3 linked regions of the Jilunia laotingensis genome follow. The protein of the gene in region 1 binds, or shares a complex with, the protein of each later gene. Links are inferred from orthologs where the notes say so. Each region holds a gene or a part of one and is shown in the gene's direction. Other genes may lie near its edges.

What was found. The genes of interacting proteins can lie anywhere in the genome.
Region 2: the proteins of tsaD (region 1) and tsaB are in contact, whole or in part, in a solved structure (PDB 4WQ4), measured with the Escherichia coli proteins. The link is inferred for Jilunia laotingensis from one-to-one orthologs.
Region 3: the proteins of tsaD (region 1) and tsaE are in contact, whole or in part, in a crystal structure (PDB 6N9A), measured with the Thermotoga maritima proteins. The link is inferred for Jilunia laotingensis from one-to-one orthologs. Residues at the interface, in WP_004082750.1 of Thermotoga maritima: Cys10, Asp11, Arg49, His50, Leu82, Gly84, Gly135, Gly136, Glu154, Thr155, Leu156, Asp157, Asp158, Ser159, Glu162, Asp165, Lys166, Arg169, Leu170, Tyr175, Lys213, Thr214, Leu217, Tyr218, Gln221, Arg222, Asn324; in WP_004082108.1 of Thermotoga maritima: Leu37, Gly38, Lys46, Lys57, Val59, Lys60, Ser61, Thr63, Phe64, Thr65, Leu66, Met67, Val69, Pro71, Tyr82, Arg83, Leu84, Asp86, Asp88, Phe89, Asp93, Ile128, Asp130, Glu131, Arg134.

Annotation. Positions count from the first base shown.
Region 1 is NZ_JACRTF010000001.1:3,693,593-3,696,615, forward strand. What follows is about bases 49-2,995. They hold tsaD (tRNA (adenosine(37)-N6)-threonylcarbamoyltransferase complex transferase subunit TsaD), read left to right. Parts: upstream 49-985; coding sequence 986-2,005; downstream 2,006-2,995. Other genes in these bases: H8744_RS14285 (translocation/assembly module TamB domain-containing protein), read right to left, coding at 49-750; H8744_RS14295 (CinA family nicotinamide mononucleotide deamidase-related protein), read left to right, coding at 2,022-2,995. In the rest of the region: more of H8744_RS14285, read right to left, coding at 1-48; more of H8744_RS14295, read left to right, coding at 2,996-3,023.
Region 2 is NZ_JACRTF010000001.1:2,539,696-2,542,636, forward strand. Bases 74-2,938 are described here. They hold tsaB (tRNA (adenosine(37)-N6)-threonylcarbamoyltransferase complex dimerization subunit type 1 TsaB), read left to right. Parts: upstream 74-1,093; coding sequence 1,094-1,783; downstream 1,784-2,938. Other genes in these bases: H8744_RS09675 (sensor histidine kinase), read right to left, coding at 74-918; H8744_RS09685 (DUF4290 domain-containing protein), read left to right, coding at 1,832-2,446; murA (UDP-N-acetylglucosamine 1-carboxyvinyltransferase), read left to right, coding at 2,472-2,938. Outside these bases: more of H8744_RS09675, read right to left, coding at 1-73; more of murA, read left to right, coding at 2,939-2,941. UniProt on the Escherichia coli protein: Required for the formation of a threonylcarbamoyl group on adenosine at position 37 (t(6)A37) in tRNAs that read codons beginning with adenine.
Region 3 is NZ_JACRTF010000001.1:555,564-558,466, forward strand. Bases 74-2,900 are described here. They hold tsaE (tRNA (adenosine(37)-N6)-threonylcarbamoyltransferase complex ATPase subunit type 1 TsaE), read left to right. Parts: upstream 74-1,192; coding sequence 1,193-1,609; downstream 1,610-2,900. Other genes in these bases: porX (T9SS response regulator signal transducer PorX), read left to right, coding at 74-1,130; H8744_RS02255 (immunity 17 family protein), read left to right, coding at 1,620-1,832; H8744_RS02260 (DUF58 domain-containing protein), read right to left, coding at 1,837-2,900. Outside these bases: more of porX, read left to right, coding at 1-73; more of H8744_RS02260, read right to left, coding at 2,901-2,903. UniProt on the Escherichia coli protein: Required for the formation of a threonylcarbamoyl group on adenosine at position 37 (t(6)A37) in tRNAs that read codons beginning with adenine.

The DNA of each region.
Region 1 (3,023 bases):
TACATCCACTTCTATTTTCTCCTTAAAATTGGATAGAGCCGGTACAAACGGAGAAATATCCTTCAAAGTAATATAGGATGGAAGTGTACGGAAGGAAAAACGAACCTTCTGTGCAAAGTCATTAAAGGCATTCAAGCTGTCGTAATCCATGCGTATGGTATCCATTTTGAATGAAGTGCCGGGAAGCTCGATAGCAAAATTTTCTATTGCCATTGCCTTTTCGTTAGCTAATAGTTTAAGACTTAGCTTCTTAAGCTCGAATCCGGATTGCTCATCCACACTCAAACGTTTGATCGAGGCATTCACCGAGTCGTTTTGTAACGCTTTCAGTGATATGTTGGCAATAATATTCTGCAAACGGACATGTTTAGCATTAAATTTGCCGGGAGTTTCTTCTTCGGAGAGTACATCATAAGCTAATTTCCCACGACGGATTAACACTGAGTTAATGCGCAAGTCCAGATTCTTCTTTTTCTTCAAACTGTCTTTGGATGCAAATGCATCGAGTACGAATTTGAAGTTTGGCGGTGAATCCGGTGTTTTTTTATTCAGATTGATGTTGAATCCGAATAGCTGCACGCTACTTATAGTGATTTTACCTTTAAAAAGAGGAAGTATTTCGAATTTTGCAGAAAGCCGGGTGACTTTCAGCATCTCTTTTCCCGATCGGTCATCCAGTAGAACGTCGTCGATGATGATTCGATTCAGAAGCCCCATATCTATACGTCCGATGGTCAGTTCGGTACCCATAACCTGAGAAAGCTCTCGGGCTACGAACGTAGCAAATTTCTGTTGAACAAATGGTATGTTCAACAAAACTATGACCCCGATATATACTCCCAGTACGATACCGAGTATCCAACGTACAGTCTTTTTCAGCGTTCTGATAGGCGGTTACTTTAATTTAGCCAACAAAAATATAAAATATTACGTTACGAATCTTACTTTTATCATTACTTTTGCACCGTTTAAACATCAAAAACTTATGAGTACAATAATATTAGGAATCGAATCCTCTTGTGATGATACGTCGGCAGCCGTTATCAAGGATGGTTATTTGCTGTCGAATGTGGTATCCAGTCAGGCTGTGCATGAGGCATATGGGGGGGTAGTTCCCGAACTAGCTTCGCGCGCGCATCAGCAGAACATCGTGCCGGTGGTTCATGAAGCATTGAAACGTGCCGGAGTGACGAAAGAAGAACTGAGTGCAGTGGCTTTTACTCGTGGTCCGGGGCTGATGGGTTCGTTACTTGTTGGTGTTTCGTTTGCTAAAGGTTTTGCACGTTCTCTTAATATTCCGATGATTGATGTTAATCATCTGACAGGTCATGTCTTAGCCCATTTTATTAAAGCGGAAGGTGAAGAGAATGTACAGCCGGAATTTCCCTTCCTTTGCTTGCTCGTATCGGGTGGAAATTCTCAGATCGTTTTGGTGAAAGCATACAATGATATGGAAATTCTGGGACAGACAATCGATGATGCTGCCGGAGAAGCGATTGATAAATGTTCCAAGGTCATGGGGCTTGGTTATCCCGGTGGTCCGATTATCGATAAACTGGCTCGTCAGGGGAATCCGAAAGCCTATACTTTTAGCAAACCGCATATTCCGGGATTGGATTATAGTTTCAGCGGGCTGAAGACTTCCTTCCTTTATTCCTTGCGTGACTGGTTGAAGGATGATCCTGATTTCATCGAAAATCATAAAGTTGATCTGGCCGCTTCACTGGAAGCAACGGTGGTAGATATCCTGATGGATAAGCTTCGCAAAGCTGCCAAACAATATAAAATCAATCAAGTAGCGGTGGCAGGAGGCGTATCGGCCAATAACGGCTTGAGGAATGCCTTCCGGGAACATGCCGAAAAGTACGGTTGGAAAATATTCATACCTAAATTCAGCTATACGACTGATAATGCTGCAATGATTGCCATAACAGGCTATTTCAAATATTTGGATAAGGATTTCTGCTCGATAGACCTTCCGGCATATTCACGCGTGACCTTATAATATTAGAGAACTATCTATGTTTGCAGAGATTATTACTATCGGTGACGAATTACTGATAGGGCAGGTGACTGATACAAATTCCGCTTGGATGGGGCGCGAGTTGAATAAAATAGGTATTGAGGTGCATCGAGTCGTTTCGGTCCGTGACCGTGCTGACGAAATAACGGAAGCTGTGGACGATGCGATGAATAGGGCTAATATCGTGCTTGTCACTGGTGGATTGGGCCCTACCAAAGACGATATAACCAAACAGACTCTATGTGCCTATTTTGGTACGGAGTTGGTTTTCAGCGAAGAGGTTTTTGAAAATGTTAAGCGCGTTTTGGCAGGAAAGATTCCTATGAATGCGCTGAATAAAAGCCAAGCTATGGTTCCAAAGGATTGCTTGGTTATAAATAATCGGGTAGGAAGTGCTTCCGTCAGTTGGTTCGAAAGAGACGGTAAGGTATTGGTTTCCATGCCCGGTGTGCCCCAGGAGATGACAACCGTGATGACTGAAGAAGTTCTTCCTCGTTTACGTGAGAAGTTTGATACGGATGTGATTATGCATAAGACTTTTACAGTGAAGAATTATCCCGAATCCGTGCTTGCCGAAAAGCTTGAATCGTGGGAAGTTGCTCTGCCCGAATGCATAAAACTGGCCTACCTGCCGAAATTGGGTATTATCCGGTTGCGTCTGACGGGCAGGGGAAGAGATGGGTTGTCTGTAAAGCTGGCTTTGGAAAAAGAGAGTCGTAAACTGGAAGAAATATTAGGAGATGATATCTTTGACGAAGAGGATACCCCGCTTGAAATACTTGTTGGAAATCTTCTAAAAAAGAAGAATTTGACCGTATCCACCGCGGAAAGCTGTACGGGAGGAAGCATTGCCGCCCGACTGACTTCTGTTCCCGGAAGTTCGGAATATTTTAAAGGTGGAATCGTGGCTTATTCGAATGAAGTGAAGGAAGAACTATTGCATGTTTCGTCCGTTACCCTTCAGGAACGCGGTGCTGTGAGCGAAGAAACTGTCATAGAA
Region 2 (2,941 bases), 1.2 Mb from region 1 along the record:
CATTTTGTAAGCTTCATCATCGCTGACATGCATCGCCCCACGAATTAATTGTGTATAAAAATCTACATACGTATTATCCTTATATAGAAAAGGACGTGGATACATCACTGCCGAAACTGTATAAAAGTCTTTATGAGCATTGATCGCATCAGTGGTCACTTGTTGCAGTCTTTTGTAATCTTGTTCTTGGTTGTATCCGCTACTTAGAAGGGAAAATATGCTGCTTAGGTAGTATCTTTTAGTATAAAGGGGGAATTCCTGTGCAATGTCCCAAGCCTCCTGCCATAGGGGTATCTGTTCTTTATAAACGCCCTTCTTTCCTTGGCCATTCATTTCCCAAACTCTCATTAGACCTTCATTGTAGAGACGGTTTACTTTTTGATATTTATCTTCATGAGGTTGTAATGCCTGGAATTCATTACGTATTTGCTTGAAAAGTTCTTTTTGAGTGTTTGCATCATTCTCTGTATTTATCTTCCGGTTGATTATGGTCATTTTGAAGAACGTGGCTGCACCTTCAGCGGGCGTGCCTTTTTCGATATCGGCAATTGTTTTGATGTAATAATTATAAAGTGAATCTTCTTTTTCTTCGTGGGTGGCATGGCGAATGACGATGTTCATAATTGATACGAAAAGTCCGTATACATCACGACCTTCTTTTGATTCATTGAACAATTGCCTGACATAGCCTGCTTCGTTATTCATACCTTCCGTGACATCTTTGAGGTCGAGCAGTAGCTCTATACGCTTATGCGGGTCTTTTGCTTTGTCTAACGCTATGTTCAGACTGTCTTCACGAATGGGCATGGGAGAAGTTAATCTGCCTTCCGGATTATCTTCCTGAGATGCTTGTGCCTGAGTTGTGATAGTGCTAAGACAGAAGAAAACGAAATATAGGATATACCGCAGATTACTCATGCCATATTATAACTTGTTTATTCATTAGTTTTACTTGTATAAAACAGCCTGCTAAGATATACAAAATATTTCTGAAGTCAATGATTTTGAACTAAAATATGCTATAATTTATCCTACAGTGTGGTAATCTGAAAATAATCCGTTAAATTTGCGACAATTTAATAATCTGATAATTATGTCATGTATCTTACATATAGAGACCTCTACCACCGTATGTTCGGTAGCGGTAAGTGAAGATGGGCAGACTATTTTTGTGCAGGAAGATCTTAAAGGCCCTTCACATGCCGTGTCCTTGGGAGTCTTTGTTGATGAGGCTTTGTCGTTTATCGATAACCATGCCATTCCATTGGATGCGGTAGCTGTGAGTTGTGGACCTGGTTCATATACAGGGCTCCGTATCGGGGTTTCGATGGCTAAGGGCATTTGTTATGGAAGGAATGTTCCGTTGATAGGTATTCCTACTTTGGAAGTATTATCCGTACCCGTTTTGCTTTATCATGAATTGCCGGAAAATGCCTACCTTTGTCCCATGATCGATGCTCGCCGAATGGAAGTATATGCGGCCATTTATGATCGTAGTCTGAATGTCGTACGGGAAATTTCAGCCGATATTGTAGATGAAAATTCTTACCTTGACATTTTGAATGAACATCCGGTTTATTTCTTTGGGAATGGAGCGGGCAAATGCCGTGAGAAGATTACACATCCGAATGCACATTTCATCGATGACATTCATCCTTTGGCAAAGATGATGTTTCCTTTGGCCGAAAAAGCTGTGGCAAACAAGGAATATAAGGATGTAGCTTACTTTGAACCTTTCTATTTGAAAGAATTTGTGGCTTCACTGCCGAAAAAGCTGTTATAGCTTCTCGTTTCTTTTGATTTCTATTAATTAAATATTTAATTTTCGCTTATGCAATATAACACCCAGCAGAAAAGGATGCCGCTTCCAGAATATGGGCGAAGTATACAGAACATGGTTGATTTTGCACTTACAATTCAGGACCCGGCAGAGCGTCAGCGTTGTGCAAATACCATTATTAATATCATGGGAAATATGTTCCCTCATTTAAGGGATGTGCCCGATTTTAAGCATAAACTGTGGGATCATCTGGCTATCATGGCCGATTTTAAACTGGACATTAAGTATCCTTATGAGGTGATCCGTGAAGAAAATCTGGGTACGAAACCGGACATGATTCCTTATCCCAGTACTAAAATCCGTTATCGTCATTATGGTCGTACACTAGAGATATTGATCAAGAAAGCATGTGATTATCCGGAAGGGGATGAAAAGAGAAATTTAGTGGCCCTGATCTGTAACCATATGAAGAAAGATTATATGGCTTGGAACAAGGATACGGTCGATGAACGTAAAATAGCAGAGGACCTTGCGGAACTTTCTAATGGTAAGTTGCGGATGGATGATGACATCATTCGTTTGATGGCCGATCGCCTTGCTCAGAATTATCGTCCGAAGATGAATTATAATAATAACCGGAATAATAATCAGCGAAGAAAATACTAATCTCTCGCCATAAACCATCCTATCTATGGCTTCATTTGTAATCGAAGGAGGGCACAAGCTTTGTGGTGAAATTCATCCACAAGGTGCTAAAAACGAGGTATTGCAGATCATCTGCGCTACATTGCTTACTGCCGAGGAAGTAATAGTAAATAATATTCCCGACATTCTGGATGTCAACAACCTCATCCAATTGATGAGAGACATGGGGGTGACAGTTGCAAAACAGGGTATTGACTCATATAGTTTCAAAGCGGAAAATGTGGATCTTGCTTATCTGGAAAGTGACGAGTTTCTGAAGAAGTGTTCCAGTCTTCGCGGTTCGGTGATGCTGATCGGGCCAATGGTAGCTCGTTTTGGTAAAGCAATGATATCCAAGCCGGGTGGAGATAAGATAGGCCGCCGCCGTTTGGATACTCATTTTATCGGTATCCAGAATCTGGGAGCTGATTTCAAATATAACGATGAACGTGAGATTTTTGAAATTGCTGCCGATAA
Region 3 (2,903 bases), 3.1 Mb from region 1 along the record:
CGGACGACTGGATAGAACTCTACCGCCGTCTTGTGTACTGGGAACTGGAACTGGAAGCCAGTGACAGCCCCATGAGCGAGATGTTGTCCATGCAGAAAACGGAAGCCAATAATGCGTTTGCGAAGTTTATCAAACGCAACTATTTCGACTGGATAGCGGGAATGAACCCCAAAGCTCCGAAAGCAGACCGTCCGATGATGAGTCCCGATCTTATGAAACGTACGCTGTTCCCTCTGCTCGATCAAGGAGAAAAGGTGTTTTTCTTGGTTCTCGATAACTTCCGTTACGACCAATGGCGGGTGGTAGCCGAGGAAGTGGCGGAGCTTTTCACCTTTGAAGAGCAACTTTATTTCAGCATCCTTCCTACTGCCACACAATATGCACGGAATGCCATCTTCTCAGGGTTGATGCCCGACCAGATAGCTCGCATGTTCCCCGACTTATGGGTAGACGAAGATGAAGAAGAGAGCAAGAACCTCAATGAAGCACCTCTCATACAAACATGTCTGGATCGCTTCCGCCGCAGCAATACATTTTCTTATCACAAGATTAATGATGTCGCAGGAGGTGAACGCCTGTTGGCGCAACTCCCCAAGTTGATGCAGAATGACTTGAACGTGGTAGTGTTCAATTTCATCGATATGCTCAGCCATTCGCGCACGGAAAGTAAAATGATACGCGAGTTGGCTTCAACGGAAGCTGCTTACCGTAGCCTTACCCTCTCCTGGTTTCGCCACTCGGCATTACGCGATCTGTTGAAAGAGTTGTCCGAACGAGGGGTAAGAGTAGTCATCACAACCGACCATGGCAGTATCCGCGTGGATAATCCCATCAGGGTACAGGCCAATAATGGGGAGATCAATACGAACTTGCGTTATAAGTTATCACGCAACATGTCATACAACCCCAAACAAGTATTTGAAATCTCCCGGCCGGCAGATGCTTTGTTGCCATCACCCAATGTCAGCACCAAATATATCTTTGCCAGTGGACGGGACTTTTTGGCATATCCTAACAATTTCAACTATTACGTACAGTACTATACCGATACCTTCCAGCACGGCGGTATCTCGATGGAGGAGATGATGATTCCGTTGATTACTCTGAAAAGCCGTACCCCACGTGGATAAACGAGATGAACGAGTGCAAAAGACAGATAACAAAGTAAACAATCATAAATAAATATACCCGTATGGAAATCAAGATTCAATCATTAGACCATATCCATGAAGCCGCCCGCGAATTTATCGCTGCTATGGGCGATAACACAGTCTTTGCCCTTTACGGTAAGATGGGAGCAGGCAAAACAACTTTTGTAAAAGCATTATGCGAAGAACTTGGCGTAAGCGACGTTATCACCTCTCCGACTTTTGCCATTGTCAACGAGTATCGTTCGGATGAAGGTGGAGAACTTATATACCACTTCGATTTCTACCGTATCAAGAAATTGAGTGAAGTATATGACATGGGATATGAAGATTATTTCTATAGCGGTGCCCTCTGTTTCATCGAATGGCCGGAATTGGTAGAAGACCTCTTGCCGGGTGATGCCGTAAAAGTAAACATAGAAGAACTGGAAGACGGCAGCCGCTGTATCACACTCCAATGACAGGACATCAATGACAGGACATCACTTTGTACAAGGAATTTTCGTTGTCGCAGGGATCATCTCCCTAGCGGCAGCGATCTTCGATTGGGATTGGTTCTTCACTGCCCGTAACTCCCAAAGTATAGTAAGATGGGCAGGACGAAAACGGGCACGTATCTTGTACGGAATGCTGGGTATCCTGCTTATCGTCATGGCGGCTTGGTTCTACGGACAAACCAAATAAGAGCTTAAATCAATTGACGCGACTTCATCTCCAGATACTTATTGATAACATCGATCGAAAGATTCTCGGGTGTAGTTAGTACAGAATAGATGCCATTTTGTTTCAAGGTTGTCACGATAAGGCGTTTTTCATAAGTAAACTTTTCAGCAATGACATGACGGTAGTACTCTTCTGTATTGACAGGATTTCTGTTAATGTATTCCTTCAATTCGGAATCTTCGAAAAAGACGACCAACAGACGGTGTTGCCGAGAGAGTTGTTGTAAATAGGGCAACTGCCGGTTCATACTATTTAAATTGCTGAAATTCGTATAAAGGACGAGCAGGCTCCGCTTACTTACATGCTTTGATAAATGCACACACAAAGCGGAAAAGTCAGTTTCTCCATAAGTGGTTTCCTGCGCATAAAGTTTCTCAAGTAAAGTCTGCATCTGCCCACTTTGACGAGATGCGGGAACAAAGGTATCAAAATGCTCGTTGAATGTCACCAATCCGGCTTTATCGTCACGGCGCATAGCTACATATGAGAGTACCAATGAAGCATTAATTGCATAGTCCAACAAGGTCATCCCACGAAAAGCCTGTTGCATCACGCGACCTTTATCTATCACATTATATATCTGCTGAGAACGTTCGTCCTGATAAACATTCACCATCAGTTGATGCCTCCGCGCACTTGCCTTCCAATTAATGGTTCGGTAATCATCTCCTTTTACATATTCCTTGATCTGCTCAAATTCGGTTTGATGACCAACCCTGCGAATTTTCTTAATACCGATCTCCGTCAGATTGTCACTCATAGCAAGCAATTCGTAGCGATGAAGCATTAAGAACGAAGGATATACTTTTACTTTCTCCTGTTCCGCACAGGTAAATCGTCGTTGCACCAAACCAATGCGATCGGATACAAAAACACGGATATGACCAAAAGCATATGTCCCTCTGCGAGTAGGCCGAAGAGTGTATTTTATAGTCTTACCCTCACCAGGAGAGAGCTTCAAATGAAAACATACATCCCGCAATTGGAAAACAACCGGGATTTCATCTATAACGGAAAGAGTGATTGGGAAAG